DNA from 4 places in the Pectobacterium punjabense genome. Region 2 is predicted to be linked to each of the others. Evidence: predicted binding sites of a transcription regulator. Region 2 holds the regulator's gene; each other region holds the start of a gene.
The links. The regulator CRP, encoded in region 2, controls carbon source genes, mostly activating them, when cyclic AMP is high. The targets are predictions, from matches to a motif close to ATGTGANNNNNNTCACAT.
Positions count from the first base shown of each region.

Region 1: aaeR (HTH-type transcriptional activator AaeR) is a predicted target of CRP. The motif match lies at 2,446-2,463, and genes of this name have one in related genera.
Region 3: rhaB (rhamnulokinase) is a predicted target of CRP. The motif match lies at 5,775-5,792, and genes of this name have one in related genera.
Region 4: cdd (cytidine deaminase) is a predicted target of CRP. The motif match lies at 3,822-3,839, and genes of this name have one in related genera.

Region 1 is NZ_CP038498.1:337,946-345,881, reverse strand. Features, by position in the region: gene aaeB (p-hydroxybenzoic acid efflux pump subunit AaeB) at 1-960, opposite strand, end outside; gene aaeA (p-hydroxybenzoic acid efflux pump subunit AaeA) at 972-1,937, opposite strand; gene aaeX (p-hydroxybenzoic acid efflux pump operon protein AaeX) at 1,945-2,148, opposite strand; gene aaeR (HTH-type transcriptional activator AaeR) at 2,481-3,416, shown strand; gene E2566_RS01560 (hypothetical protein) at 3,528-3,866, shown strand; gene E2566_RS01555 (hypothetical protein) at 3,876-4,469, shown strand; gene tldD (metalloprotease TldD) at 4,548-5,993, opposite strand; gene yhdP (AsmA2 domain-containing protein YhdP) at 6,050-7,936, opposite strand, start outside.
Region 2 is NZ_CP038498.1:4,258,967-4,266,902, reverse strand. Features, by position in the region: gene E2566_RS19420 (2Fe-2S iron-sulfur cluster-binding protein) at 1-111, shown strand, start outside; gene E2566_RS19415 (hypothetical protein) at 124-798, shown strand; gene E2566_RS19410 (aminodeoxychorismate synthase component II) at 1,075-1,650, shown strand; gene argD (bifunctional acetylornithine/succinyldiaminopimelate transaminase) at 1,771-2,997, shown strand; gene crp (cAMP-activated global transcriptional regulator CRP) at 3,141-3,773, opposite strand; gene E2566_RS19395 (OsmC family protein) at 4,151-4,558, shown strand; gene E2566_RS19390 (phosphoribulokinase) at 4,672-5,541, opposite strand; gene E2566_RS19385 (YheU family protein) at 5,666-5,902, opposite strand; gene E2566_RS19380 (hydrolase) at 5,904-6,920, opposite strand; gene E2566_RS19375 (LysE family translocator) at 7,027-7,629, shown strand; gene E2566_RS19370 (ABC transporter ATP-binding protein) at 7,712-7,936, opposite strand, start outside.
Region 3 is NZ_CP038498.1:561,316-569,251, forward strand. Features, by position in the region: gene E2566_RS02570 (methyl-accepting chemotaxis protein) at 1-1,165, opposite strand, end outside; gene rhaM (L-rhamnose mutarotase) at 1,567-1,881, opposite strand; gene rhaD (rhamnulose-1-phosphate aldolase) at 2,020-2,844, opposite strand; gene E2566_RS02585 (L-rhamnose isomerase) at 2,849-4,111, opposite strand; gene rhaB (rhamnulokinase) at 4,108-5,598, opposite strand; gene rhaS (HTH-type transcriptional activator RhaS) at 5,967-6,806, shown strand; gene E2566_RS02600 (helix-turn-helix domain-containing protein) at 6,831-7,685, shown strand; gene E2566_RS02605 (CopG family ribbon-helix-helix protein) at 7,789-7,936, shown strand, end outside.
Region 4 is NZ_CP038498.1:1,828,323-1,836,258, reverse strand. Features, by position in the region: gene bioA (adenosylmethionine--8-amino-7-oxononanoate transaminase) at 41-1,345, shown strand; gene E2566_RS08205 (GH12 family glycosyl hydrolase domain-containing protein) at 1,621-2,415, shown strand; gene E2566_RS08200 (CidA/LrgA family protein) at 2,623-3,030, shown strand; gene E2566_RS08195 (CidB/LrgB family autolysis modulator) at 3,030-3,725, shown strand; gene cdd (cytidine deaminase) at 3,899-4,789, shown strand; gene E2566_RS08185 (NAD-dependent malic enzyme) at 4,999-6,696, shown strand; gene gsiD (glutathione ABC transporter permease GsiD) at 6,752-7,657, opposite strand; gene gsiC (glutathione ABC transporter permease GsiC) at 7,667-7,936, opposite strand, start outside.

The DNA of each region.
Region 1 (7,936 bases), 870 kb from region 2:
CCCTACCCAACTGACCAGCGTAGGCGGCACGTCACGGCTGTCAAGCGCGATCAGATGGCGCAATGCTTTCACACGGCAATGCACATCACGGAATGACTCAACGGGCTGATCTAACACCCGTTTCAGGCTACTTTTTACGGGAGTCGGTACGTCCTGCAAAATCAGGTAGGTCTCACACGCCTGTGTAATCATCGTGAGCGATTGCGTATGCAGCGACGTTAAGCGGCGATTGCTATTCTGCCAGCGCGAGGACTCCAGCATCAGGCTGCTGTGCATGCCGTTTAGCGCAGTCGTTTTGCGCACCAGCGCGTGCCATGCCGCATCTATCGCTTCTTTCTCCGTCTCGCTCATGCTGAGTTGCAGTAACCGATACTGATCCACTAATAATTCGCCGATACTGCGGTCAACATCCTGCTTGATCGAACGGGGAGAGAACAGTAAATCAGCCAGAATGGCGCAGACGATGCCCAGCACAATCTCGCTACAGCGCTCCACAGCGAACTGCGGCGTCAACAGCGGCGTCCCCTGCGTCGACACAATAATAATCAGTGCGGTATAGCCTGCCAGCCCGAATACATAGGCGTTTTCAACTTTAACCAGCGAGGATACCCAGGTGCAGAAACCTGCCCAAATACAGCACAACATCAGCATTACCACAGGGGCACGAACGGTGGCAATAATGATGACAAGTGCGCCAATACAGCCGATAAAAGTCCCAACAATACGCAGCATGCCACGATGGCGAATCGCACCGGAGAACGGTTCACCGCCTGCGGCAAATGCCGGGCCAGCAGCGACAATTGCCGCCGTCAGCACCGACCAACGTGGGGTTTCTAACTGGAGATGGAACCCCAGAAACAGGGACAGCACAATCGCAAAACTCAGTTTGAAAGCAAAGCGAAGGCGTGCAAATTTCGGTGTCGTAAAGAACATGGGGCGGGTCAACGACGCAGTTTTCATCATCGCCTCACTTAGCCAAACTCACGCAGGCGATAAAGCAGGCGAATGAGCGGTGACGGTTTTTTATCATTGTTGACCTGCTCGCCGGTAATCACCACGGTCGCCGTGGTACCAGCCGGATAGAGGTCACCCATTTGCCGATCGAGACGAATTTTTACCGGCACGCGCTGTGCCAAACGCACCCACTCCAGATTGGAATCTACGTTAGCCAGGCCTTTCGTATTCGCACTATTGCTGCTGTTATTTACCCCAGCCGCCACGCTATCGACCGTACCGTAAAATATTTTTTCGCTACCCAGCGGCGTGATTTCCGCACGATAGCCGCGGCGGACACCTTCAAGTTTGGTCTCTTCCATGTACGCCAGCAGGTAAAACGAATCCTTCTTCACCAGCGCCACTGCCGTATTACCACGTTCGATAAATTCACCGCTCTGCACATGCAGGTTGGTCACCCAACCGTCGGCAGGGGCGCGTACCACGGTGCGCTCCAACTCCAGTTTCGCCAGCGACAATACCGCCTGCGCTTTAGCAAGCTGGTGTGTTGCGGTTTCTAGCGCATTGCTAGACTGATCGATATTTTCCTGTGACATCGCGCTGACGCCCAGCCGCGCACGACGTCCTGACTCCCGACGTTTTTCGGTTACCAGCGCCTGATAGTAAGCAACATCGGCTTCCGCCTGCGCAACAGCCTGGTGGTAACGCGGCTGATCGATGACAAACAGCACATCGCCTTGGTTCACCAGTTGATTGTCCGTCACGCGAACATCGCTCAATAAGCCGCTGACATCCGGCGCGATTGCCACCACATCCGCAGTAAATTTAGCGTCACGCGTCCAGGGCGATTCGGTATAAAACGCCCAAACACGGAAAATGGCCACAATCGCACACAGCACAACCACCAGCGTGATGACAACACGGCTCAGTTTTTTTATCAGCACGGCCTGCTGCCTAAACAAGGTTAAAAAGAAATTTTTCACAGATGCCTCACAGGCCGTAACGGAACAGTAAATAGAACAAGCAGCAGAACAGCGCGCTGTTAAACAGCGCCGGATGCCAGACAAAGTCATAGATCCCCGTTGGTTGCAGCAGGCGATTCACGACAAAAAATAGGGTCAATGACACCAGCAACACAAAAAATACGGGGGGAAATGACAGACCGAACAGCACCATAACCGGGAGTGAACTCATCCTCTTTTCCTTTTTTCTATTAGGTAGCGGTAGCGCGCAGGTTCGCTACCGGATGGTAAATTATGTTGTCTGATACTGACGTTCAGCATAGACAAAAGCGCTTCATCCCGCAGGCTGGCTGCCAGCGAATGAGATAGCGTTAAACTGATGAGTAGCGATGACTAACGATGGGAAATCAGCGTATTACTTATATTGAGTAAATAATTATAATCATTGAGGACCCTGAGCAGACAATGTTCCACCCGGCACCACCGGATAGGCTATATTATGGCTGCTTATTATCACCTTATCTACATAGTGTGATCTAAATCACTTTTAAGCCAGAGTGAATAATGGAAAGACTAAAGAGTATGTCGGTATTTGCCCGCGTGGTGGAATTTGGTTCTTTTACCGCCGCCGCTCGCCAGTTGCAGATGAGCGTATCCGCCGTCAGCCAGACCGTCACCAAGCTTGAAGATGAACTACAAATTAAGCTGCTTAACCGCAGTACGCGCAGTATTGGGCTGACGGAGGCGGGGAAGATTTACTATCACGGCTGCCGTCGCATGCTGCATGAAGCACATGAGGTTCATGAACAGCTTTATGCCTTCAACAACACGCCGATCGGCACGCTGCGCATTGGTAGTTCGTCCACCATGGCACAGAATGTGTTGTCCACTATGACTGCGGAGATGTTGAAGGAATATCCCGGTTTGTCCGTCAATCTGGTCACCGGGATTCCCGCTCCCGACCTGATTGCCGACGGATTGGATATCGTCATTCGCGTCGGTGCGCTACAGGATTCCAGCCTGTTTTCGAAACGCTTAGGTTCGATGCCGATGGTAGTTTGCGCCGCGAAAAGCTATCTGGCGCAGCACGGCACACCGGATAAGCCAGCAGATATGGTGAACTTTTCCTGGTTGGAATACAGCGTACGGCCCGACAGCGAATTTGAACTAATCGCACCGGAAGGCATTTCGACCCGCGTCACGCCACAAGGGCGTTTTGTCACTAACGACCCACAAACGCTGGTACGCTGGCTCAAGGCCGGAGCGGGCATCGCATACGTTCCGCTGATGTGGATCGTGGACGAGATCAAGCGCGGCGAAATCGAGATTCTGTTCAATCGCTACCACTCCGACCCGCGCCCGGTCTACGCGCTCTACACTCGCAAAGACAACCTGCCGCTAAAAGTACAGGTCTGCATTAACTACATGACGGAATACTTCAAAAACGTCGCCCTGACGTATCAAGGCTATCGGCAAGACCATGGCGAGGAAAAAAAATAGGTTGTGCAAAGAGGAAAATGCGAGGCGTTTCCCTCTTTCATACAAAACACATCCCCATACCACCATTCGTGCGTTATACCTCTTTCTTTCGTTCAAGAAAGTAAAAATCACATGGATGACGTACGAATAAATTCGTACAATATGGGTGAAGGGATGGGATTCAAGGATGCCAAAAAGCAGCTTATTGTCTGTTTGCAGTCGGGTAATGTGTTGCATGAAGCCAGAGGGAACATCAGTACGAAGAACTTGCTGGCAACTGGGCAAGCATCAATAACAGAACTCATTGATATTATTTATCAATCTGCGGGGACATCCTACGCGTCTTCACCCCATCATTTTGCAGCGCATATTGATGTTCATATCATCCGTTGCCGCCATCGGGGAATACCGTGGTATATCAAATGGTATTTTACCGAGCCGGATTGTGTCTTTATTAGCGTCCACCATTGAGGCGATGACATGAAAATTTTCAAAGTCGGCGATACACAGTCCATTATCTGTAACACATGCCAGTCACTTGAAACTGCGACATTTCAGCTTAAAGACGTCCCATTCAGCGACAACAGTGGCGTGGTGAGACAGGTTTTGGTTGGCGTTTGCAATCGCTGCGGGAATGTTGCCACCATTCCCCATCAGTCTACGCCCATGATTAAGAAAGCGCTGGATGTACAGCGTAAGGCGCTGGAAAGCAGAGTCCCTGCGCACATGATAGACATCCTGAATCTGGCAAGTTGCGAATTAGGTGGCGAGCCCGATTTTATTCCCACTCTGATGAAATACTATCTTCATACACTGGCGGCCGACCGCATAGCAGCACAAGATATCCCGCGTTTTCTGCAAAGTGATTTGGCAAAAGGAAAATCCGAGAAACGTCTTTCTCTTAAAGGCAGACATGTCGCGGCAGACATCGACGAACTAAAAGCCGCGACAAACATCTCCAGCACAACAGACCTGTTAAAAGGCATTGTTCTCAAAATTAAGGAAGACGTCTTGGTACAGCGAGATGAAATACACATCCAGCAGCTCAAGTCGATTATTGCCGCGGTTTCCTGATTTTTTACTCCATTACCTCACAACCCAAGAAAAAAACCGCGCTCATAAAGCGCGGTTTTAAAGGAGGATCAGAGCAAACTACGCCGTGCCGCCAACGGTCAGGCTTTCCAGCTTCAGCGTAGGCTGACCCACGCCGACTGGCAGGCTTTGCCCTTCTTTACCACACACACCGACGCCTTTATCCAACTCTAGATCGTTGCCGACCATAGAGATCTGTTGCATCGCTTCAATGCCAGAGCCAATCAGCGTCGCACCTTTGACTGGCGTGGTGATACGACCTTTTTCGATCAGGTACGCTTCGGACGTCGAGAAGACGAACTTGCCAGAGGTGATATCCACCTGACCCCCGCCAAAGTTTGGCGCATACAGGCCATATTCGACGCTGGAGATAATCTCCTCCGGCGTGGATTTGCCAGCCAGCATATAGGTGTTGGTCATACGCGGCATCGGCAGATGCGCATAAGATTCGCGGCGACCGTTGCCCGTCGGCGCAACGCCCATCAGGCGAGCATTCAGCTTGTCTTGCATGTAGCCTTTAAGAATACCGTTTTCAATCAGGACATTGTACTGCCCCGGAACGCCTTCATCGTCCATTGAGAGAGAGCCGCGACGTCCGCTCAACGTGCCATCGTCCACCACCGTACACAGCTCTGACGCGACGAGTTTACCCATCTGCCCGCTGAACACTGACGTACCGCGACGGTTAAAATCACCTTCCAAGCCGTGACCCACCGCTTCATGCAGCAACACGCCCGGCCAGCCTGCGCCTAGCACTACAGGCATCGGCCCTGCGGGTGCGGCCACCGCCGACAGGTTAACCAGCGCCATGCGCACAGCTTCTTTCGCCCACGCATCGACGCGCGGTTCGCCGTCCGTCACTTCCCAGAAATACGCATAGCCGCCACGCGTGCCGCCGCCGCTGCTACCGCGCTCACGTTTACCTTCAGCTTCAACCAGCACGCTGATTGACAGACGCACCAGTGGACGCACATCCGCCGCCAGCGTGCCATCGGTCGCAGCCACCAGCACCAGTTCATACACGCCAGTCAGGCTCGCTGACACTTCCTGCACCCGCGTATCCGCAGCACGAGCAACCGTATCCGCACGTTGCAACAGTGCAATTTTATCCTCACGCGTCAGACTATCCAGCGGATTCAACGTCGGATAGAGCGCACGATGTGACACTTCACCCAACGTATGCGCCGTTCCAGTGCCCTGTTCCCGTACAATACTGCGTGCTGCCTGCGCACTCTGATGTAATGCATTCAACGTGATCTGATCGGCATACGCAAACCCGGTCTTTTCACCGTCAATCGCCCGGATACCCACGCCCTGATCGATATTGTAAGACCCGTCTTTAATGATGCGATCTTCCAGTACCCAAGATTCATGGTAGCTGGACTGGAAATAGAGATCGGCATAGTCCAGACGACGCTCATTAAGCGACCCCAGCACAGCGGCGAGATCGTCAAGATTCAATTTATTGGCGGTGAGTAACTGCTCACTGACAAACGAAAGGCTCATAGTTTTTCACTCTTTATCAGATAATCGGCTGAGTATACTGCGCTGCCCTAACGGCATTATTCGCCTTTCTTCTTGTTCGGCTCACGCAGCACTTCCTGAATCTTTGGCTGATCGAGGCTACCGGAAATCTGGTAGCGAATCAGCGAAATCTTGTTCCATAGCGGCGCCAGCACTTTGCTGGCAGCAAACACCGCGGCCCCTATAACCGGATTGACAGCAAATGCGGTCGCCACACCCACCGTCGCAGAAATTTCCGGGGCGATAACTGCTTCCATATTGACCTGTCGCTTAGCGAGGTCGAGATCGCCTTTCATCGCGATATCCGCCTCCAGCCCGTCGATCAGCATATCATCAGTATGCAGCACGCCGTCTTTAATCCATGCAGTACTGCGAATCGAGTCGAAATAGAACCCCCGACCAAACGTATCGCTAAAATCAAACCGCAGCTTACGCATCAGCGCATCGAAGCTCAATAAACGCAGCAGTTGCCCTGCCTGACCGGCGCCCACTTCGGCAATTTCACCTTTGCCAATGCGTGTGTGCAATATCCCACTCAGGCTGGCAATATCCGGCGCCCAAGGTGTACCACGCCAATACAGATCGTAATCCACATCGAAAGAACCGGCCTTCAGCGGTGAATCGACACCAAACCAGTTAGCATTCTGCTCCAGACTCTCCCCCGTCAGACGGCCTTTTAGCGCGGTCCGTACGCCTTCTGCGTTTTCCTGCCAGGTACCGTTGACCGTCAGGCGAGCCTTACCTGTATCAATGAGGCCGTCCGTCAGCGTTAGTTTTTCCTTTTCTGGTAGTAGCGTTCCCTGAATACGCCCCATATTCTGCCCGATAATCCAGCACTGGCGGCAGTTCACCGCCAGCGACGGCCAGTCTTCAAAGCTGATGCTCGGATCGTTCAGCGGCGATTTTTTCTCCGCCAGAGCCACCGGATTGGTCGCTTCATTCCCTTTCCATTGAGGATTGTAGTAGAGATAATTGATGTCGCTGCGCCACATGCCACGATTAGGTATCGCAACCGTTCCGTCAATTTCGCGTCCTTTCGCCTGCACTTCACTGCCGCCAAGCGTATTTTTGCGCGTAATTTCCAGATCGTGCCACTGCTGTCCCAACAGTTGCAGCTCGGACGTCCGCAGCGTCACCACTTCAGGGAAACGAAGAGAACTCCGCGCTTTTTTCCCTTCCACTGACGCCGAGGTACGCAGAGATGGCAAAAGCCCCAGCCAGCTTTCAGCATCCAATGGCGGAAGATCGAGCACCAGCGCGGCATCTTCTGGCAATTCAGGCGCTGCCGTTGCCGCATTTTGCCAGCTTGCCCGTGCCAGCGTCACGTTATCGCCTTTCAGCAGCCATTGGCTATTGAAGTGGTTGTCCTTACCCAGCCGTCCCTGCATAGTAAAACCATTTAAGTCACCGCTGGCTTTTACCTCTAGAGGTAAACTCTCGCCAGTTGTCTTAGTTAGCGGGTTAGGTAAGTGACTGCTTACTTTGTTTAAATCAGCCTGTACATCAACATTGTAGGTGGTTTTACCCGAGTGCGGCAGGTTGACAGCAACCGTACTCTTCCAGCCTGCCGTGCCGGACAGCGCTTTGCTTGCCGATGCCGGTAAACCGGGCAATAGCGCGGGTTGCCACTCACCCTGCAATCCTACATTCACCAAAAAAGCCTTCGCTTGCTCTTCTGTTGTGAAGTTGACTGCCATCGGCTGATTCAGCCAATTTGCCTGTAGCGTTTCACTGCGTAAATTGCCGTTTTCATAGCGGAACTTACCCGTGAGATTCTTAATCGTGGTATCCAACGGTTTGATGTACAGACTGTTATTGTTTAGCGTAATATCGCCACTGGCGCGGACATCATCACCAACAAGCGGAATATCCAGATGCAGTGTGCCTTTCACCGGCCCGCCAATTTTCAGCTCATCCAGTGCCGT
Region 2 (7,936 bases):
CAATCTTTCCTTGATGGAACTCAGAGAGGAACATTTATATTATCTTGTACAACATATCCTACATCAGATATGACAATAATGTCTCATGCTGAAGCTGACTTGGTTGAATAAGAGGGTTGAATAATGGTTAGCAGAAGGGATTTTATTTTATCCGGTGTTGCATTCAGCCTTTGTAGCTTGGCATATAGAGTAAATAGTGAAACTGGCGAGCGACTTACAGTAATAAATGCAGTGTTAATTAATAACGTAAATGATATTAATGAACGCTTGGATAAGTTTGTATTTAAAAAAGGTCAATGCAATTCTGTTAAATCAACACAACAGAGTGCTGTAAAAGTTATTATCAACGTTATCCGTAAGTCTACGATGGAGCCTTTAACCGGGAGCAAAGTGGGTTTATGCCTTTCTGATGCTTTCAAATCTAAAGGAAAGCTTGCTTCTGCGACTGAGAGCTGCAACTTAACGTGGGCCGAAATTAGAGATGAAGCACCTGTCGAGTTCATTACCTACATCCCTAAATTGTCTTTAAAAGGAAAGAAGGTGATGAATCCTATGGATATTATCATTAGGGAGGGAAATAAATTTGGTGTCTATCGGTTTAATTTTCCCTTGGATTATTTATCATCGATCGGTGTATTCCAGTCGAATGCGAAAGAAGCGGTAACAACGACTACCCTGACAGATAAAGCAATCGAGCTATATGGGGCAAAGCCAGATACCTCAGTTGCTGAACTACGACCTGATTTTGTTGATGGTTTTTATCGGGTACCTATAACTTTTATCTTGGATGATGCTTAGCTATCGTTAATAGCTCGCGCTCGTTAATCTAATCAATATCTAGCTAAAGTAGGGATTCTGCACATTTAACTCGGAATCTCTGCTTCCTGCCCTCTAACACGCCTCTGGATGCAACTAAGATCGACCTCTCGCCATGCTTCTAGCTATACGCAGATACAATAATCAGTGTTGCATGCGTCTATGAAAAATTCATTGGCATAATTTTCGGGTATTATTGTGGATATCAAGAGTAGGATTAATTTAAATAACTAATATTTATCATAACATTAAGTCAATATGCTGCTAATTATCGATAACTACGACTCCTTTACCTACAACCTTTATCAATACTTTTGTGAGCTTGGCGCACAAGTCGTGGTGAAGCGTAATGATGAACTGACGCTGCGCGAGATTGAACGGCTTGCGCCCGAGCGGTTGGTGATTTCTCCTGGCCCTTGTACGCCAGACGAGGCGGGCATTTCACTGGCGGCTATTCGTCACTTTGCTGATAAGTTGCCTATTTTGGGTGTGTGTCTTGGCCATCAGGCGATGGGGCAGGCGTTCGGCGCGCGGGTGGTGCGGGCGCGGCAAGTGATGCATGGCAAAACTTCAGCAATTGTGCACAACAATACGGGTGTTTTCACCGGGTTGGCCCAGCCTTTGACGGTTACCCGCTATCATTCGCTCATCATTGATCCCGCTTCGCTACCCGTTTGCTTTGAGGTTACCGCCTGGAGCGAATATGAAGGGAAGCGTGACGAGATTATGGGAGTCCGTCATCGCTCATTGCCGCTGGAAGGCGTGCAGTTTCATCCTGAGAGCATTCTCAGCCAGCAAGGGCATCAGCTTTTGGATAATTTCCTTAAAATTTAATCGTATAGAAAGTTATTTTCTTCATCGGCTGATTTAATATTGCCTGCGATTGATTTTTTATGCATATTTATTGACTATATTTTCATTTCTGACGTAATGGACAGCAGAGTGAGGCAGCAAATGGCAGCAGAGCAGAAAGCAGTGACACGGGATACCCACGATAAGGTTATTTTGCCGGTTTATGCACCCGCGAAGTTTGTACCAGTGAAAGGTAAGGGGAGCCGCGTCTGGGATCAGGATGGCCGAGAATATATCGATTTCTCCGGTGGTATCGCGGTCACGGCGCTCGGTCACTGCCATCCGGCGCTGGTTAACGCCTTACAGCAGCAGGGCGAAAAACTGTGGCATACCAGCAATATTTTCACGAATGAACCTGCGCTACGCCTTGCCAGCAAACTGATCGATGCCACTTTTGCCGATCGCGTGTTCTTTGTTAACTCTGGTGCAGAGGCTAACGAAGCCGCATTTAAGCTGGCGCGTCACTATGCGGTTAAACGCCATAGTCCGTATAAAACCAAGATCATCGCCTTCTACAATGCATTCCATGGTCGCACGCTGTTCACCGTTTCAGTTGGTGGACAACCTAAATATGCCGATGGTTTCGGGCCTAAGCCTGCCGATATTGTGCATGTTCCGTTCAACGATCTCGCTGCGGTTAAAGCGGTGATGGACGATCACACCTGTGCGGTCGTGCTGGAACCGATTCAGGGTGAAGGCGGAATTACCCCCGCTACGCCTGAATTTTTGCAGGGCGTTCGTGACTTGTGCGATCAACATAAAGCGTTGCTGGTGTTTGATGAAGTGCAGAGCGGGATGGGGCGTACTGGTAAATTATTCAGCTATATGCACTATGGTATTACGCCGGATATCCTGACAACGGCTAAAGCGTTGGGCGGTGGGTTCCCGATTAGCGCGATGTTGACGACAGAAGAGATCGCATCAGCCATGACGGTTGGGGTGCACGGTACCACTTATGGCGGTAACCCTCTGGCCTGTGCGGTGGCGGAAGCAGCGCTGGATATTATCAACACGCCGGAAGTACTGTCGGGCGTAGCGGCTCGTCACGAGCGCTTTGTCAGTGAACTGGAGAAAATTAACCAGCAGTACGGCGTATTCGAGCAAATCCGCGGGATGGGGCTGCTGTTGGGTGCCGAGTTGAAACCGCAGTGGCATGGCCGCGCGGGAGAGTTCCTGGCTGCTGCAACGGCGCAGGGACTGATGGTTTTGATGGCAGGGCCGAACGTGATCCGCTTTGTGCCATCGTTGATTATTGATGAAGACGATATTGTGCAGGGAATGGCGAAATTCGCTAAAGCCGTCGCGCAGGTCGTTAACGCAGCAAACTGATTACGCCATAAAAAAACGTAGGGAACGTTTTTCAGCGTTGCGTTAGCAACGACCCGTAGGGTGGTGAGCAGGAAGCTCGCCATAAAAAAAGCGTGAAGCAGAGGCTTCACGCTTTTTTGTTGGTAGGGTACAGCGACAGGGATTTAGCGAGTGCCGTAAACGACAATCGTTTTACCGTGCGCAGAGATCAGGTTCTGGTCTTCTAACATTTTCAGAATGCGGCCCACGGTTTCACGCGAGCAGCCAACGATTTGCCCAATTTCCTGACGGGTAATTTTAATTTGCATGCCATCTGGATGCGTCATGGCATCAGGTTGTTTGGCCAGGTTGAGTAATGTTTGGGCGATACGGCCGGTCACATCAAGGAAGGCGAGGTTGCCGACTTTCTCAGAGGTAACCTGAAGTCTGCTTGCCATTTGCGCAGACAAGCGCATGAGGATATCCGGGTTAACCTGGATGAGCTGGCGGAATTTTTTATAGGAAATTTCAGCCACTTCACAGGCGGTTTTTGCCCGAACCCAGGCGCTGCGTTCCTGACCTTCTTCAAACAGGCCGAGCTCACCAATAAAATCGCCCTGATTGAGGTAGGAAAGAATCATTTCCTTGCCTTCTTCATCTTTGATTAGCACTGCGACAGAGCCTTTCACGATGTAGTAAAGCGTTTCTGCTTTTTCACCTTGGTGAATCAGCGTGCTCTTCGATGGATACTTGTGGATATGACAATGGGAAAGGAACCATTCGAGAGTTGGGTCTGTCTGCGGTTTGCCGAGAACCATTCGCTATCATCCTCTGTTGTAATTCACTGCGCAAATTACAGGGGTCAGAGTTCCCTGTACGGCGTGTTTAACTGCTAAAAAAATAAAATTCAGTCTAGTCAGAATGACGTCAGGGAATATACTGGAACCACTGTACCCTTGATTTTCCGGTTGCTGCCTTGCCGCACCGTAAACGTGGCTGGGTATGTCTGGCTACGTCATCATCATCTTCTTCGTTTCTGGCTTTGTCCAGAAAAGGTCTATTCTATTTTCGTTTTAACACAGCTTTAAGGATGTGTCTTGTGTTGTCTCGCTTCAGCATGACAAAGCTCTGATTAACGCTGGTTTTTGTACAGTAACGGTATAAATTTTCAAAAAATTTTTAGTGGAGAGGCATCATGCAGGCTCGGGTAAAATGGGTTGAAGGCTTAACGTTTTTGGGCGAATCCGCATCAGGGCATCAGGTATTGATGGACGGTAATTCCGGCGATAAAGCGCCCAGTCCGATGGAAATGGTGTTGATGTCCGTAGGGGGATGCAGCGCGATTGATGTGGTGTCGATTCTGCAAAAAGGTCGCAATGACGTGGCGGATTGTGAGGTGAAATTAACCTCGGAGCGCCGCTCTGAAGCGCCGCGCTTATTTACCCATATCAATCTACATTTTACCGTGACGGGAAAAGGGCTGACCGATAAAGCCGTCGAGCGAGCTGTTGCCCTGTCAGCGGAAAAATACTGCTCTGTGGCATTGATGCTGGGCAAAGCCGTCGAGGTGACGCACAGTCACGAAATTAGAGTGCTGGAATAATCCCTTTCTCTGGGTACTCATTCTGGTCACTTAAGCCTGTTATTAGGGGAAACATAGGGGGAGGTTCCCGTAGGGAGGCCTCATCCCTGTGGTCTCCCCGTGTATCTTGATGCTTATTCTATCGTTTTCCCTTCGATTAACCGCTGTACCAGCGGTGCCATGATGAGCTCCATCGCTAGCCCCATTTTCCCGCCGGGAACGACTAACGTATTGATGTGGGAGATAAACGACCCCTGCAACATGGCGAGCAGATAGGGATAATCAATATTATCCAACCCCTGAAAGTGAATGACGACGAAGCTTTCGTCCAGTGAAGGAATTGACTTGGCGGCAAACGGGTTAGAGGTGTCCACGGTGGGTACGCGCTGGAAGTTGATGTGCGTACGAGAAAACTGCGGCGTGATATAGGTGATGTAGTCTTCCATGGAGCGGACGACAGAATCCATCACCGCTTCACGCGAATGACCGCGTTCATTGACGTCACGAATCAGCTTTTGAATCCACTCCAGGTTGACGATCGGTACTACGCCGACGAGCAAATCGACATGCTGTGCCACATCATTTTGTTCGGTGACCACACCACCATGCAGCCCTTCGTAGAACAGGATATCGGTAGGTTCCGGCATGGGTTCCCACGGTGTGAATGTCCCGGGAACCTGATTATAGGGAATCGCTTCATCGTAGGTGTGGAGGTATTTACGCGTCTGGCCGCGACCATGTCGACCATATTCGATAAACGATTGTTCTAGCAGGCTGAAATCATTCGCTTCTGGGCCGAAATAGCTGATGTGGCGCCCTAAATCACGCGCTTTGCGGATCGCCATGTCCATTTCCGGGCGGGTATAGCGGTGAAAGCTATCGCCTTCTAACTGGGCTGCACGTAGATCGAACTGCTGGAAAATCTTACGAAAGGCCAAGCTGGTTGTCGTGGTTCCCGCTCCGCTGGAACCAGTAACCGCAATAATCGGATGCTGATGTGACATAAGGCGCGTGACTCCGTGATCGCGATGCGCGCATAGGCTGAAAGCCTGCGCACATTCTCAAAAATGACGTAATGGTTCCCATTGTTAGCATGTTTGGCGCGTTCTTTCACGTCTTTCACCATGCTCAATAAGGAGCATGTCCACCTGCATTGAGCTGCCCGCGTGGCATAATATTTAGCGTCTCATGCAACTCAGACCACACCAAAACGACCTCGCCAGATTGGAGCTGACTACGGATATCTTCTACTTTCTGCGCCAGCGAACGTTCCTGCTCGCCATAATCGGTGCCTTCACGCAGCACGAAAGATTCGATGATGTTATCCAGCGTTTCTGGATCGAGCTGTTGCCAGGGAATAATCACGCTAGGGTTCCTGAGTAAAAGTGGTTCCTGAAGAAGGATCGGCGGCGTGGTCCAAGAATGGGCTAAGCCAGTTGGGAATGCGCTGTTCCAGCCACATTTCCGGTTTCAATAACGTACCACTCACGAAGCCAACATGCCCGCCGTGTTCCGTTAGTTGATACTCAATATTAGACGGTAACTGCGACAGATCGGGAATGACCTCTGACGTCATAAAAGGATCGTCTTTTGCGTGGATGATCAGCAGTGGTTTGCGTATTTGAGGTAACAGCGGCAGCGCGCTACAGCGTCGATAGTAGTCAGTGGCATCGTGAAAGCCGTGGATACGGGAGGTAATGACGTCATCAAACTCGCGCAACTGGCGGATTCGCTTCAACTGCGGCAACTGGATCGGCAGCGTGTCCGGGTAAGCTGCCAGCTTGCGGCTGGCGTTTTGTTTCAACAGGCGCAGCAGGTAGTGCTGATAGACGCGGGAGAATCCTTGTTCCATCCGACGGCTGCAAGGTTCGAGCATCAACGGCGCGGAAACGATGACGGCGGCGGACAGGGAACAGCCTTCACCCTGCTGACCGAGCAGGTAGGCCAGCATGTTTCCGCCGAGAGAAACACCGATGGCAGCGGTAGGCGCCGCGCCCAGCGTTTCTTGCATCCAGTGCAAAAAATAGCTGGCATCGCTGGTTTCGCCAGAATGATAAATGCGTTTCATCCGGTTGGGCTTACCGCTGCACCCGCGAAAATGCATGATGACGGCCAGCCAGCCGCGCTGTTTACAAGCATGTAGCAGGCCGTGGGCGTATGGGCTGTGAAAGCTGCCTTCCAGCCCGTGGAACAGCACCACGCGTGGTTTGTGCCGTGCCTGCGCGGGCGCTTCGCTCCATGCCAGATCGACGAAATCGCCGTCGGGTAATTCGAGCGCTTGCCAGACTGGTGAGAACTGCGCGTGACGGCGAATCAGGCGCGGTAATAGCGTTTGCAGATGCGGATTATGCGCACCGCTTAGCGGATGAAAATGGTCATGCATAAAGGATATGAAAATCTTGTTGTCGGCTCTTGTACGATCAATATCACACTGTTAGCTTCAATGCTGCCAGTTGGTACGACATTTGGGTCAGGAGCGCCCACAAATAATGGAACTGAGTTTATTTCTTTCGATGTTAGGTTTTTTGTGGGTAGCGGCTATCACACCGGGGCCGAATAATATGTTGTTGACCACTTCGGGCGCGAATTTTGGCTTTATGCGCTCACTGTGGCTGATGGTTGGCATCATGTTGGGGATGCAGAGCATTTTGCTGCTGGTCGCATTCGGCGTCGGCGGTTTGATTCTGATTTATCCTTCGTTGCACTTTATTCTGAAAGTCCTCGGTAGCGCCTATCTGCTTTGGCTGGCGTGGAAAATCGCCACGGCGGCTTACGAACGGTTGGAGACATCCGTTGCGCCGCCTCAGCCGATCCGGCTTTATCAAGGGTGGTTGTTGCAATTCTTAAACCCGAAAGCGTGGCTCATGGCGTTGGGCGCGGTGGCCAGCTTTAGTCTGGCGGGTGAAGGCTATAACCATTCGGTGATCGCGATAAGCATCGGCATTGTGCTGGTGAATCTGGTTTCCGGTGTCATCTGGCTGGGTTTTGGTACGGTGATTGGGCGACTGCTACGCAGTAAGAAAGCGTGGATCATCTTCAACGTATCAATGGGGCTGCTAACCGCTGCCTGCGTGTTGTTGATTTGGCATTAACGTTGATTTGGCATTCATGCTGGTTTGATAACGTCGTGAGCGGTTTATCGCTCGCGACGTTATCAGGAGAGGGACATCAGATTTATTCGCTCTGCATCATCTGTTCTAACTGTTCCTGTGCGTCCAGCCAGGACAGCTCCGTTTCTTCTAGCTCGATTTTGACTTTGGTTTGTTGTTGCAAGCAATCGGTGAGCTCGGCCTTGCGGCTGATGTCGTAGATTGCACTGTCCGCCAGCCGAGCTTCCAGTGCTGCGAGCGCTTCCCCCAGCTTCTCCATCTGCTGTTCAAGCTTGGTGATCTGCTTACG
Region 3 (7,936 bases), 1.1 Mb from region 2:
CTGCTCTGGCCGCTTCTACTGCGGCATTCAATGCCAGGATATTCGTCTGGAAGGCAATACCTTCGATCACGGCGATAATATCGACAATTTTCTGTGAACTGTCGGAGATCTCGTGCATACGTTTAAGCATATCATCCACGATGAGCCCACCTTGAGAGGCGGTTTCCGACGTTTGCTGCGCCAACTGGCTGGCTTCTTTAGCGTTATCCGCATTCTGCCGCACGGTGTGTGTCAACTGCTGCATGTTGGCCGATGCCTGAATCAACGAAGCAGCCTGCTCTTCGGTACGCTGTGACAAGTCACTGTTACCTTGAGCAATTTCGCTGGATGCCAGCGAGATGGATTCACTGCCGTTCATGATGGTATGCACGATGTTCATCAACTGTTGGTTCATGTGGTTGATTGACGCGAGCAGACTCGAGTTGTCGCCCTGACGCAACTGGATTTTTGCTGTCAGGTTACCGGACGCGATCTCGGTCATGATTTCTTGTGCGTAATGAGGATCGCCGCCGAGCTGACGAGAAATATTACGTGAAATAATCGTCGCGATAGCAATGGTTGCCAGCAGAGCCAACACCAGCAGCCCCCACACGTAGTATTGTGAGGTACGGTATGTCGTTTCGGCGCTGTCTACGATAGTTTTTGTTGTGGCGATTTCCATCTCGACGAGTTTCGCCAGGTCTTTCATGAGCTGGCCGCGATATTTGCCAGAGCTTGCGCCGCTGATCTTGCTGGCTTCTTCCAAATCGCCCCGATTCACGATGTCAATCAGCGTGGCGTTGACTGAGTTGAAAGCAGAGAAGTTTTCGCCAATCACCTTGATCAGTGCTTTTTTATCCTCATTGCTGGCAACCGCTTGATAGTTCTTAAACGCAGTAAGGAAGGCATCGGCGTTTTGCAATAGTTCCTTACGGTGACCTTCACGCTCCTCAGGCGTTTTTGAGTCAATATACTGTACTTGCTGTAAACGTGTTTCAGACAGCACACCGCGCATTTCCAGGCTATATCGTACGCCGGGTAGGCTGCTGCTGCTTAATTCATCAATACGACTATTATTAACGCTAAGCTGGAGTAGTGAAACCACACCTAATAGCAACATCATTGCTATCAGCACGGAAAAGCCGAGTAATAACTTGGAAAGCACTGTGAGTTGAGAAAATTTCATCGCTATTCTTATTGATTATATAGAGAAGGTAGTAGTGATAACGGCAAAGAAAATAAGATCTTTATAATACGGAATTCGATAAATTGGCCTTAATGAATAAATGGAGTTTAATGTCACCCTGCATTAACATGTCAACACTAAATCCTGATAAATCAAAAATTGATAATATATTTACCCTGATAATGGAGGGTTAAAAATTATTTTAATAAATGTTTTTATTATTGATATAAAGAGGGGTATTCACAAATAGGATAAATAAAATGTGACTATCGTCAACAATCTATAGTTATTTATATCTTTTAAAATAACAATTGTCTGTAACAGAATTTATTCATCAAATTACGGAGGTAATATATTTATTATATTACCTCCGCAGGATTATTCTTAGTTCAAAGCATTACTCAGTCCAGATAAAACACAGGTTTCAGTGCAGCGCTGACCGGGCTGTTATCGGGGTTGGCGGGCATCACGTCGCTCATGTGTTTCCACCAGCGTTGGCAGACTTCCGTTTGCGCAATCGCCTCCCAGCGCGCTTCGGATTCGACTTCTACATAACCGAAGAGCAGGTTGCGTTGCTCGTCTAGAAAAATGCTGTAGTGGTGCGCCCCGTGGTTTTTCAGCACCTCGGCCAATTCCGGCCAGATCGGGTTATGACGACGCTGATATTCGTCGTGGCAGTCAGGAAAAACCGACATCACAAAAGCTTTACGCAACATGGCTGCGTCCTCATCATCGTTAGCAGAACAGAACGCCACGATGGTATGCCGTGGCGTTGTGAGATTGAAGGCAATGTTGTATGCGCCTATGCATTATCTGAACTACACGTATTATCTAAACTACACGTATTATCTAAACTACACGCGCAGCGCGGCTTCCAGCGGAGTGACGCCGAAACGTTTACCCAGTGCGATCAGCTCTTCGGTAGAGATCGTTTGTTTCTTACCGCCCATCGAGATGACTTTCACCATAACTTCGGCGGATTTCTCGGCAGTATCGATCAGGCCGAAGGCGTCATCCAGCGTTGGGCCAGTACCGAAAATGCCGTGAAATGGCCACAGTACCAACGAATGACGCTTCATTTGCTCGGAGGTGGCATCGCCAATGGCATCGGTGCCCGGCACCATCCACGGCACAATGCCTACGCCGTCAGGGAAGACGACCAGACACTCCGTGCTACCTTCCCATAGCTCACGGGTGAACTTGGCGGTATCCAGTTCTAGCACATAGCTCAGGGCGATCAGATTGGTCGCGTGGCAGTGCATGATGACGCGATCGTGTCCATGGGTCACACCCATGCGCACAATGTGCGACTGGAAATGCGAGGCCAGTTCAGAGGTTGGCAACCCGCCGTTGGTCAGCCCCCAGAAGATGCGGTAGCCTTTGCCGTCGCTATCGATCTGCAACACTACCAGTGAATCCGCCGGGTCCAGTTGAACGTTGCGGAAGAACTTGCCGGAGCCCGTAACGATAAACCAGCAGTCCGCCAGTTCTGGCATTGGCTGTGATAGCGCTTCATGACGCGGCTGCGGATAGAAATCGCTTTCATAAGGCGTCACATCCTCAGCCGTCAGGCGCAGGCTGACGTTACCGCCGTTACGTTCGTCCCAGCCTTTGAGCCACATGTCGCTGGTGGCTTTAACCATTCCCTGTACAAACCAGGAAGAGAGAATTGCTTGCATAGTCTTACCCTTGACGTTGAGTGAGGATAGTTTCTTCATACTGACGTACCTGTTGCAGCCAGTCGCTGCCTGGGATGACGTCATGACGCTGGCAGTAGTGCTCCCACACGGCTTGCCACGGCAGCGATTTTTGCTCTTCCAGCAGCGCCAGACGTGCGGTGTAATCGCCGTTTTGCTCCAATGTGCGCAGCGTTTCCGTGGGTTCCAGCAGCGCGCGCAGCAGAGCTTTCTTCATATTGCGCGTGCCGATGACCCAGGCCGCGATGCGGTTGATTGAGGCATCAAAGAAATCGAGCCCGATATGGACGCGATTAAGCAATTTATGGCGCACGATCTCGTGAGCGATAGCCTGCGTTTCGTCATCCAGCAGCACGACATGATCGCTGTCCCAGCGCACCGGGCGGCTGACGTGCAGCAGCAGGCGCGGGACGTAAAGAATCGCGCTGGAGATCTTGTCGGAAATCACTTCCGTCGGATGGAAGTGTCCGGCATCCAGACAGAGTGCGGTGCCGCGGCTGGCTGCGTAGCCGAGACAAAATTCGCTGGAGCCGACGGTAAAACTTTCCGCGCCGATCCCGAACAGCTTGCTTTCCACGGCGTCGATATGGTGTGCCTGATCGAGCGGTTCGGCGATGACCTCATCCAGTGCGCTGAGCAGCCGCTGGCGGAACGCCAGACGATCGATGGTTAAATCTTTCATGCCGTCCGGCACCCAGATGTTCATGACTGACGGTGTACCGAGTTCGCGACCGAAGTAAGCAGAAATCCGACGGCTTGCCTGACAGTGCTCAATCCAGAAGCGGCGCACTTTTTCGTCTGGGTGTGACAGCGTAAAGCCGTCTGCACTCAGCGGATGAGAAAAGCAGGTCGGGTTAAAGTCTAGCCCAAGCTGGTGGCGTTTAGCCCACGCAACCCAAGAGCTGAAATGTTCTGGGGCAATTTCGTTACGGGCGACAGGCTGTGCGGATTCCAGATAGATAGCGTGCAGGTTCAGCCGCTTGGGGCCGGGGATCAATGCAAATGCCTGCTCCAGATCGGCACGCAGTTCATCCGGCGTACTTGCCTTACCGGGGTAGTTGCCGGTGGCCTGAATACCGCCCGTTAATGGCCCGCCAGTGTTTTCGAATCCGGCCACATCATCGCCCTGCCAGCAATGCATTGACACCGGAATCTGGTCGAGCTGTTCCAGCGCGGCCTCTACGTCAATATTCAGGCTGGCATAACGCGCTTTTGCCAACTGCCATGCGGTTTCAATTGGTGTGCTCATTGCGTAGTCTCCTTTTTGCCCTGTGGGGCGGTTTCTGGCTGGCTGAGCGCCTGAAAGCGACGCCAGTGCCCGGCAAAATCACTCTCTGCACGCGGGGTATAGCGATGCAGAGGGAAGTTATGAGTCAGCATGTGACGGAATGCTGTAAGGTCGGTGACAGCACCTAGCGCCATCAATTGGCAGCCGATATTGCCGAGCGTAGAGGCTTCGACCGGCCCGGCGAGAACCGGGATCTGGCATACATCAGCACACAGTTGGTTCAGAAACGCGTTCTGGCTGCCGCCGCCGACAATATGCAACTGGCGGATTGGCGCATGACGCAATTCGCCCAACTCCAGCACGACCTGCCGGTAGAGCAAGGCGAGGCTGTCGAAAATGCAGCGTGCCAGCTCGGCATCGCTTTGGGGAATGGGTTGACCGTGCTCACGGCAATAGTCACGGATTGCCTGATGCATGGACGGTGGGTTGATAAAGCGTTCGTCATTAGGATTAACGAGGCTAACAAAAGTGGGCAGAGCGGCGGCGGACTGAATCAATGCGCCTAAATCCTTGATGCCACGCTCCTGACAAACGCGCTGTAGCAGCCACAGGCCCATGATATTTTTCAGCACCCGATAGGTGCCGTCTACGCCACCTTCATTGGTGATATTGGCTGCTAGCGCCTGCGGGCAGTTAAACGGGGTGTCGCTCTCGATGCCCATCAGCGACCACGTGCCAGAACTGAGGTAGGCGCTGTCGCGGCTCTGCAACGGTGCACCGACTACCGCGCTGGCGGTATCGTGCGTCGCGACGGCGGTAACGGGAATCTGCCGCCCGCTCGGCGCGGCCCAATTCCCGACGGCGTGCCCCGGCTGCACGGGATCGCTCAACCAGCGGCGCGGCACATCCAGATAGTCCAGTAGTTCGCCGTCCCAGGTTTTCTGTTCCAGATTGAGCAGTTGAGTCGTGCTGGCGTTGGTGTATTCGCAGACCCGTTGACCCGTGAGGCGATAGTGAAAATAGTCGGGGATCATCAGCAAATGCTCTACTCGATCCCGATCGTCGGGAGGCATGTCGCACAGCGCTTTGAGCTGGTACAGCGTATTGAACGGCAGAAACTGAATGCCGGTACGTTGATAGATGGCCTCACGGCCCAGCTCTGCGGTGACGGCAGCCATCACACCGTCGGTACGATGGTCGCGATAAGAATACGGTAGGCCGACGCGCTGTCCGTTTTTATCGAGTAGCACATAGTCCACGCCCCAACTGTCTATCCCAATGCTATCGGGGGCGAGACCCGTAGCATCAATTTGGTGTAATCCGGTAAGAATGTCGTGTTCCAGTGTGGCCAGATCCCACTGGTGATGACCGTCCTGAAAAATCAGCGTGTTGCTGAAACGGTGAATTTCTTTCAGCGTCAGATGCTGCGTTGCGGTATGGAACGTCGCCAGCATCACCCGACCGCTGGATGCGCCCAAATCCACCGCCACGATATTCTTCACCGCCATAGCCGCCACTCCTTATCGTTGAATGTGTTGCAGTGTAAGGATCGGTAACAGAAGCCACCTTCCGGTGAGTGCCACCTGTAACAGGCGATTGGCAAAATGACAAAGCTGACCGTGAAAGGGCTCACAATCTGGGAAATTACTCAGAGAATAACCATGAAAAAATCAGGGGAAACGCCGTGTGATCCTTGCCACACTTCAATCAATTAGGCGGAGCGATCTTAAAAAAAGTGCAGTCAGACGGCGCGTGGGTGACGGTATTTGAAGGCTGGTTTTGTGGCTTATGACTACTCTTTTTCAAAGACTGCCTTTTTCAACGGCTGTATTTTTCAAAGGTCGCATTTTTGCCAAAGGCTGAATGGAGAGCTGAAATGACGTTACTTCGTGGTGATGATTTTTTTACTTCGCGTGCCGTGACGGTCGCGGTAGAGCCGCGTACCCCACAGACGGCCTTTCCTGAGCATTATCATGATTTCTGGGAAATTGTGCTGGTGGAGCAGGGCGCTGGCGTCCATGTATTTAACGACCAACCCTACGCACTGTGTAGCGGGACGGTGTTCTTTGTTCGCGATAACGATCGGCATCTGTTCGAAGATGTAGAAGGATTGTGCCTGACCAACATGTTGTACCGTTCGCCGCGCGGGTTTCGCTTCCTGTCTGATATCGCCGCATTTTTGCCGTATGGTCCAAATGGCGAGTGGCAAGGGCAGTGGCAGGTGAATGTGGTGGGAATGCAACAGTTAAAGCAATCGCTGAACAGCCTGGCGGAACTGGCGCAGAGCGATGCGCCGGAAGCGATTGCTGCCAGCGAGAGCCTGTTTCTGCAAATTTTGGTGCAGCTGCGTCAGCACTGTTTCCAAACGCAGGGTAACGGTTCCGAGCGTCAGGGAGTGCAGGCGCTGTTGGGCTGGCTGCAAAATAATTACAGTGAAGAGGTTAACTGGGGCGGTCTGGCCGATCAGTTTTCGCTTCCGCTGCGTACATTGCACCGTCAGCTAAAACAACACACGGGTATGACACCACAACGCTATCTGAATCGGTTAAGATTGCTGGAGGCACGTCGGCGGTTGCAGCAGAGTGATGACTCGATCACCACCATTGCGCACGCCTGTGGATTTAGCGACAGCAATCACTTCTCGACGCAATTCCGCAAGGCATTCTCGCAGGCGCCCAAATCACTACGCCATCAGGCGTTTTCTCGTGAAGAGTAGGCAATAGTCACTGCGGGTGAGGAAATGGCGACAGCAATACGGGGTTTGAAATTACAGACTGAAGACTATTTCCTCACTGACAAGAATGCCGTGATGGTTGCCGAACGGCACCCGCAGCCGGTGTTTCCGCTGCATCATCATGATTTTGACGAACTGGTTATTGTCTGGCGTGGCAATGGGCTACATCTCTGGAATGATGTGCCTTACCGTATTACCCGCGGCGATATGTTCTATATTTCCGCGCACGATCGTCACAGCTATGAATCCGTCCACGAGCTTGAATTGGACAACATTCTCTATATTCGCAATCGCCTGACGTTATCCGCCGACTGGCACACGTTACTGCCGGGCGGAGAGCATCCGCAAAGCCAGCGCCACTGGTGTTTGGGCTCAGAAGGTATGGATACCATTCGTGAGAAGGTGGATGCGCTGACGCAGGAGTGTATGAAATCGGATGCATTGTCGCTGCAACTGAGTGAGGCGCTGCTGTTGCAGATCGCTTTGCTGGCAGCGCGCTATCGCCACACGCCGGATAATCCGCAATTGGCGGATGCCCACCAGCTAGATATGTTGATGAATGCCCTACGCGCCAGTATTGCCGCACCGTTCCGTTTTGAAGCCTTCTGCGAACAGCACCACTTTAGCGCCCGCAGTTTGCGTTCGCGCTTTAAAGAACAAACGGGCATGAGCGTACCGCATTACCTGCGTCAGCTACGGCTATGCAAGGCGATGGAGTTGCTGCGTTATGATTTGCAAACGATTGGTGAAGTTGCGGCACTGTGCGGTTTTGAAGACAGCAATTACTTTTCTGTCGTGTTCCATCAGGCGTTCGGTGTTTCGCCCAGCGCCTACCGCCAGCGCTTTCTGGATGCGGAGTGACTGTGCTTTTTGTCCTGTTCTAACGTTGTATAGCCATAGTGACACCTGCATCGTTCGGGGTTAATATCATTGGTGACACCAGTGATATTAATCGGAGCACATCATGGCTGACACGCCACGCCAAACCACGACGCTGCGCATCGATCAGGACATTAAAGAACGACTGAAAACGTTGGCCGATGACCGCCATAGCTCAGCCCATGCGCTAATGCTGGAAGCCATCGCCGAATACGTGGAGCGTGAAGAAAAAC
Region 4 (7,936 bases), 2.4 Mb from region 2:
TCAACCAAATAGAATCCATTTTAGTTTACGAAAGATCATCATGAGCCCGGACGACATTGCTTTTGACCAGCGCCACATTTGGCATCCCTACACGTCGATGACTACGCCTCTGCCGTGCTATCCGGTGGTATCGGCCAGCGGCGTCGAGCTGCAACTGGATGACGGACGTCGCCTGATTGATGGCATGTCATCGTGGTGGGCAGCCATTCACGGTTACAACCATCCAGCGATCAATCAGGCAGTGGAGGCTCAGCTCAGACAGATGTCGCACGTGATGTTTGGCGGGATCACCCATCCGGCGGCGGTGGCGTTGTGCCGCCAACTGGTGGACATCACACCGGATGCGTTGGAATGCGTGTTTCTGGCGGACTCCGGTTCGGTAGCCGTCGAAGTGGCGATGAAAATGGCGCTACAGTATTGGCAAGCACGCGGTGAAACCCGCCAACGCTTCCTCACTCTGCGTCATGGCTACCACGGTGACACTTTCGGGGCGATGTCCGTATGCGATCCACAGAATTCGATGCACAGCCTGTATCAGGGCTATTTGCCTGCTCACCTGTTTGTTGATGCGCCACCCTGTGCCTCTATCAACGAAAGCGGTTTTGCCGATGACTGGCAGGAAGCCGATATCGCACCATTACAGGCGATGCTGTCGACGCACGCTCTTGAGATCGCAGCCGTCATTCTGGAGCCCATCGTGCAGGGCGCAGGTGGAATGCGTTTTTACCACCCGGCCTATCTGCGTCGGGTTCGGGAGCTATGCGATCGCTTCGGCGTGCTGCTGATTGCCGATGAAATCGCTACCGGATTTGGCCGCACCGGCAAACTGTTTGCCTGCGAACACGCGGGAATTTCACCCGACATTATGTGTCTGGGAAAAGCGCTGACTGGCGGCTACATGACCCTCTCAGCCACGCTGACTACCCGGAGCGTGGCCGAAACGATCAGCAATGGTGCGGCAGGCTGTTTTATGCACGGCCCTACATTTATGGGCAATCCGCTAGCCTGCGCAGCAGCCAGCGCCAGTTTATCGCTGCTGGCGGAAAATCATTGGCAAAGTCAGGTACAATATATTGAGCGGCAACTGCGAGAAGCACTGCATCCCTGTGCGGAATCTCCGCAGGTAGCGAACGTTCGCGTACTGGGTGCTATCGGCGTGGTGGAAACACAGCGCCCGGTCAATATGGCGCGATTACAGCGCTTCTTCGTCGAGCGAGGTGTCTGGATTCGACCGTTTGGTCGACTCATTTATCTGATGCCGCCGTTTATCATTCAGCCTGATGAACTGCGTAAACTGACCGACGCTGTCTGCGCCGCTATTCGTGACGAACAGCTATTTAAATAATCGGCAACCTAAGGCGCACGATCCTGTGTGCCTCAAAACCACGGCTCTTGATTTTACTTCGTATTATCACTATTCATTACCGTTCTTATAATTATTCCATGAATAAGATTTTCATTTTATCCATGAGTGATGAATTGAATTATGCTGATAGCACATAAAAAACAATAACTGTTAAGCACACCACGATTTATATTTAATTAGATATGTACACTGACTGAGCACATGCTAGATTTCAGAGTGAAATATCCCAAGCATATAGTAAAAGGAGATTTATTATGCTTATTACGAATACCCAATCACAGCGAAATTTCCGCACATTGCTACCCGTACTCTTATCTGCCTTATTACTCTCACCATTAACAGTTTCTGCTGCCAGCTCTTCAAAGGATGCTGACAAACTCTATTTTGAAAATAATAAATATTATGTATTCAATAACGTCTGGGGAAAAGATGAAGTAAAAGGATGGCGGCAAACTGTTTTCTATAATAGCCCAACCAGCATGGGGTGGAACTGGCACTGGCCAAGCAGTAGCCACAGCGTTAAAGCCTATCCATCACTGGTGAGCGGCTGGCACTGGACAGCGGGTTATACGGAAAATAGTGGATTGCCGATAAAATTATCCAGTAATAAAAGCATTACCAGCAACGTCACTTATTCCATCAAATCTACCGGCACGTATAATGCCGCTTATGACATATGGTTCCACACCACCGATAAAGCCAATTGGGATTCTACGCCTACCGATGAATTAATGATCTGGCTAAATAATACCAATGCAGGCCCAGCCGGTGATTATATTGAAACAGTTTTCCTTGGAGGCAGTAGCTGGAATGTATTCAAAGGTTGGATCAATGCGGGTAATGGCAAAGGGTGGAACGTATTTTCCTTTGTCCGTACCTCTAATACCAACAGCGCATCACTCAATATTCGCCATTTCACCAACTATCTAGTGGGAACCAAGAAATGGATGAGTAATACAAAATATATCAGCAGCGTTCAGTTCGGTACAGAGATCTTTGGCGGTGATGGACAGATTGACATCACCAAGTGGGGCGTAGACGTAAAATAACGCGTCTATATCCTTCTGGTTCCCCCCCAATCCATACACGCGGGGGTTGAACCAAATTTATCTTATCCGCTTCTCGTTTCATGTTCAGCCTGAACTCGCGCCACTCATTTTTCAGGCCTGCTCGCCTTGCCTGACATAATTCGTGAGCTGTGGCACGTAAATTTCATTAGCGTTATGATAATCCCCTCGGCTAATCAGGAATTTCCCATGCGTAATACGTTCATCATTTGCTGGCAGTATTTACGCGCTTTCGCATTGATTTATCTCTGCCTGTTGGCAGGCAATGCGGTATCCGCGTTACTTCCGTTCACTATCCCCGGCAGTATCATCGGTATGCTGGTTTTGTTCACCCTGCTCTGTTCGCAGATCCTACCCGCACAGTGGGTGAAACCGGGCTGCCATCTTCTTATTCGCCATATGGCATTGTTATTCGTCCCCATTGGGGTCGGCGTTATGAATTATTACGATCTGGTCAGCCAACAGTTTGGCCCCATCGTCGTTTCCTGTCTGATCAGTACCTTTATAGTGATGTTGGTTGTCGGTTTTAGTACCCAGATTATGCAGCGTGAACGAGCCCTAGCCAGCGATCGCACGCCCCCGAAGGATAACGAATAATGTTCAGCTACTTATGGTGGTCATTGCCGCTTACTCTGCTGGTTTTTTTCGCCGCACGTAAGCTGGCCGTGCTGACCAAGCTTTCCCTGTTAAATCCGCTGTTAGTGTCAATGGCGATTATTATTCCGCTACTGCTGGTGTTGAAGATCCCCTACGAGCATTACTTTCAAGGCAGCAAAGTGCTTAACGATTTGCTGCAACCTGCCGTAGTCGCGCTGGCGTTTCCACTTTATGAACAGTTGCACCAAATTCGCGCCCGCTGGAAGTCGATCATCAGCGTATGCTTCATCGGTAGCCTGACAGCAATTATCTCTGGTACGCTGGTGGCGCTGTGGATGGGCGCATCGCCGGAAATAGCCGCCTCAATACTGCCAAAATCCGTCACTACACCTATTGCGATGGCGGTAGCCAGCTCCATCGGTGGCATTCCCGCTATCAGCGCCGTCTGCGTAATTTTTGTCGGCATCCTTGGTGCGGTCTTAGGCCACAGCCTGTTCGAGCGTGTGGGTATCAAAACCAAAGCGGCACGCGGGTTGTCGATGGGCACCGCCTCGCACGCACTCGGTACGGCGCGCTGCGCCGAAGTGGATTATCAGGAAGGGGCATTCAGTTCACTGGCACTGGTTATATGTGGGATCATTACCTCGCTGATTGCACCGCTGGTGTTCCCCGTACTCTTGAACCTCATTGGCTGAATTTAGCGGGGACGGTGCCTATCACGCAGCGTCCTCACTATAAAATTGAGATACATCTCGCATTTAAGGATTAAGTTGCAGTCATTTCATTCAATAAAGAGATTTTGATCACAATTTATTGCTACTCTGCTTTCTAACATGACGTCATTGACGGGTAAAAAGAGTAAGCCGATATGCATCCACGATTCGAAAACGCCTTCCAGCAATTACCTGCCAACCTGCAAGCTGCGATCCGCCCATTGATCGATAAACCGGATTTCGCCGCGATGCTAACCGCTGATGACGTAGAGGCGGTCTGCAAGGCCAGTCAGTTAGACACCGATGCGTTAGCCTTTGCGCTATTACCTCTGGCAGCCGCCTGCGCACAAGCCTCCATCTCGCATTTTCAGGTTGGTGCGATTGCACAAGGACTCAGCGGGAATTTCTACTTTGGCGCGAACATGGAGTTCACCGCCGTTCAGCTTCAACAAACGGTTCACGCCGAACAAAGTGCCATCAGCCACGCCTGGCTACGCAATGAGCGTGGATTGCGAGCCGTGACGGTGAACTACACGCCATGTGGCCACTGCCGCCAGTTTATGAATGAATTGCGCAATGCGGCGTCGCTGCGTATTCAACTGCCGGGTCGCCAGCCTGCGGTGCTTAGCCACTATCTGCCCGATGCCTTTGGCCCCGTCGATCTGAACATCGATACCCTACTGATGGATGACATCAACCACGGCGCGACATTGCAGAATGTGAATGCGCTGGCGCGTCATGCACTGGATGCCGCTAACCGTAGCCACGCACCTTACAGCAAAGCGATCAGCGGCATTGCGCTAGAAACGACGAATGGCAACCTCTATACCGGTCGCTATGCAGAAAATGCGGCGTTCAACCCCAGCCTGCCGCCCTTACAGGCCGCGTTAAATCTGATGAACCTGGCAGGCGAAGCGCCTTGCACCATTGCACATGCCGCCGTCGTTGAACGCCGTAATGCTGCTGTCAGCCACTGGGCGATCTCACAAATCATGCTAGCCGAACTGGGTTGCACCGACGTTGAGCACCACTTTATTGAGGAATAAGGGTTGCGAGAAGCGCAAAAAATCAGCGACGCAAAGGTGAAAAAAGAGAGGTGAATCGATAAAGCCTGTATTTTGACTAATATGCAAGCCATCTGTAACTATTTTAATTAACATTTTCTGTACATATTTTCTGGGTAATTTAAGATTCGCAGCAGTTTCGCATCGACACCACCTGAGTTTCTTTTTTGCTATCCGAAGAGTAAAAAGCCATGGAATTAGAATACGAAAGCAAACGCCCTCTCTATATCCCCTACGCTGGTCCAATCTTGCTTGAATTCCCCTTGCTGAATAAAGGCAGCGCGTTTACCGAAGAAGAGCGTGCTGATTTTAACCTTGCAGGTCTATTGCCAGAAGCCGTTGAAACTATCGAAGAACAGGCAGAACGCGCCTGGCGCCAGTATCAGGAATTTAAACACGATATTGAAAAACACGTTTACCTGCGCAACATTCAGGACACCAACGAAACGCTGTTCTACCGTCTGTTGGACGGTCACCTCAGTGAGATGATGCCTATCATCTACACCCCGACCGTTGGTGAAGCCTGTGAGCACTTCTCTGATATCTATCGTCGCGCCCGCGGCCTGTTTATCTCCTACCCTAACCGCGCACATATCGACGATATGCTGCAAAACGCCACCAAGCAGAACGTAAAAGTCATCGTTGTCACCGACGGTGAGCGTATTCTTGGTCTGGGCGATCAGGGTATCGGCGGGATGGGGATTCCAATCGGTAAGCTGTCGCTGTACACCGCCTGTGGTGGTATCAGCCCAGCCTACACCCTGCCAGTCGTTCTGGATGTCGGCACCAACAACCCACAGCGCTTGAACGATCCGCTGTATATGGGCTGGCGCCATCCGCGCATTACCGACGACGAATACTATGCCTTCGTTGACGAGTTCATTCAGGCCGTGAAACGCCGCTGGCCGAACGTGCTGTTGCAGTTTGAAGACTTCGCACAGAAAAATGCCACACCGTTGCTGAACCGCTATCGTGATGAGATCTGTAGCTTTAACGATGACATTCAAGGCACCGCCGCCGTCGCTATCGGCAGCCTGATTGCCGCTAGCCGCGCGGCAGGTACGCAGTTGCGCGATCAAACGGTCACCTTCTTGGGTGCGGGCTCCGCGGGCTGTGGTATCGCTGAGCAAATCGTCGCACAGATGAAATCCGAAGGGCTGAGCGAAGAAGAAGCACGTGCACGCGTCTTTATGGTTGACCGCTTTGGTCTGCTGACGGACAAACTGCCAAACCTGCTCGATTTCCAGAGCAAGCTGGTGCAGAAAAGTGAACTGCTGGCTGACTGGGATTGCAACAGCGACGCGATTTCACTACTGGAAGTGGTACGCAATGCCAAACCAACCATCCTGATCGGTGTCTCCGGTCAGCCTGGCCTGTTCACGGAAGAAATCATTCGTGAGATGTACAAGCACTGCGCTCGCCCTATCGTGATGCCGCTGTCTAACCCAACATCTCGCGTGGAAGCGCGTCCAGAAGATATTATTCGCTGGACAGAAGGCTCAGCGCTGGTCGCAACCGGTAGCCCGTTCTCTCCGGTTAACTATCAGGATAAAGTCTTCCCTATCGCGCAGTGCAACAACTCCTATATTTTCCCAGGTATCGGATTAGGTGTACTGGCATCGGGCGCCAAGCGTATCACTGACGGTATGTTGATGGCTGCCAGCCGCGCGTTAGCTGACTGCTCGCCACTGGCGAATAACGGCGAAGGCGCTCTGCTGCCGGATCTGTCCGATATCCAGCAGGTGTCCAAGCGCATCGCACTGGAAGTGGGTAAAGCCGCACAGCTGCAAGGCGTGGCCGTCGTCACCTCTGCTGATGCCTTACAGAAAGCGATTGACCATAACTTCTGGCAACCACAGTACCGCAGCTATAAACGCACGTCGTTCTAAGCGCTGACGGTTTTACTGCTGAAAAGCGCGGCACTCATTGTCGCGCTTTTTTTATTCAGCTTTTCAATTTCGGGTCGAGCGCGTCGCGCAGACCGTCGCCTAATAAATTAAACGCCAAGACCGTCAGAAATATCGCCAGACTCGGGAAGATGGCGACATGTGGTGCAATCACCATATCCGACCGCGCTTCATTCAGCATCGCCCCCCACTCAGGCATCGGCGGCTGGGCACCAAGCCCCAGAAATGACAGGCTAGCCGCAGTGATGATCGACATCCCAATTCGCATCGAGAAAAACACCACGATGGAAGACACCGAACCGGGCAAGATATGCCGGAAGATGAGCGTCCCGTCGCTGGCACCAATACTGCGAGCCGATTCGATATAGGTGAGCTGTTTCAGCACCAGCGTGTTGCCTCGCACCAGACGGGCGAAGGCTGGAATGCTGAAAATCGCCACAGCGACAATCACATTCGCCATCCCACTGCCCATCATCGCCACTACGGCAATCGCCAGCAATATTCCAGGGAAGGCAAACAGCACATCGCCTATGCGCATGATGATTCTGTCCGTCCATCCTTCGTAGTAGCCCGCCAACAGCCCCAGTGTCGTGCCGATAATCATCCCCACCAGCACCGAGAGAATACCCGCCGCCAGCGAAATACGCGTCCCCATCAGGATTCGGCTGAAAATATCACGCCCTAATGAATCGACCCCCAACCAATGTGCCGCAGAGGGGCCTTCGTTCAGGCGTTCATAATCAAAATAGTTCTCGGCATCATAGGGCACCAGATACGGAGCCAGAAACGCAGCCACAACCAGCAGCAGCACAAACAGACCAGCGGCAACCGCTACGCGTTGCCGAAGAAAGCGCCGCCAGAATTCACGCCATGGCGTACGAACCGGTTTATCCCTAATGACAGGGAGCGTCGCCAGCATAGCTTTACGTCGCCAGTGTCTCATTCCCTTTCCTTATTTATAACGAATGGCTGGATTAATCGCGGCATACAGCATGTCAACCAGCAGATTGATCAGAATAAACTCCAGTGAAAACAGCAACACTTCAGCCTGAATCACCGGATAGTCGCGCATCTCCACCGCATCCACCAACAGCCGTCCCAAACCCGGCCAGTTGAACACTTTTTCCACGACGATGGAGCCACCGAGCAAAAAGCCAAATTGCAACCCCATCATGGTGACCACCGGAATCAGCGCATTACGCAGCCCGTGCTTCACGACCAC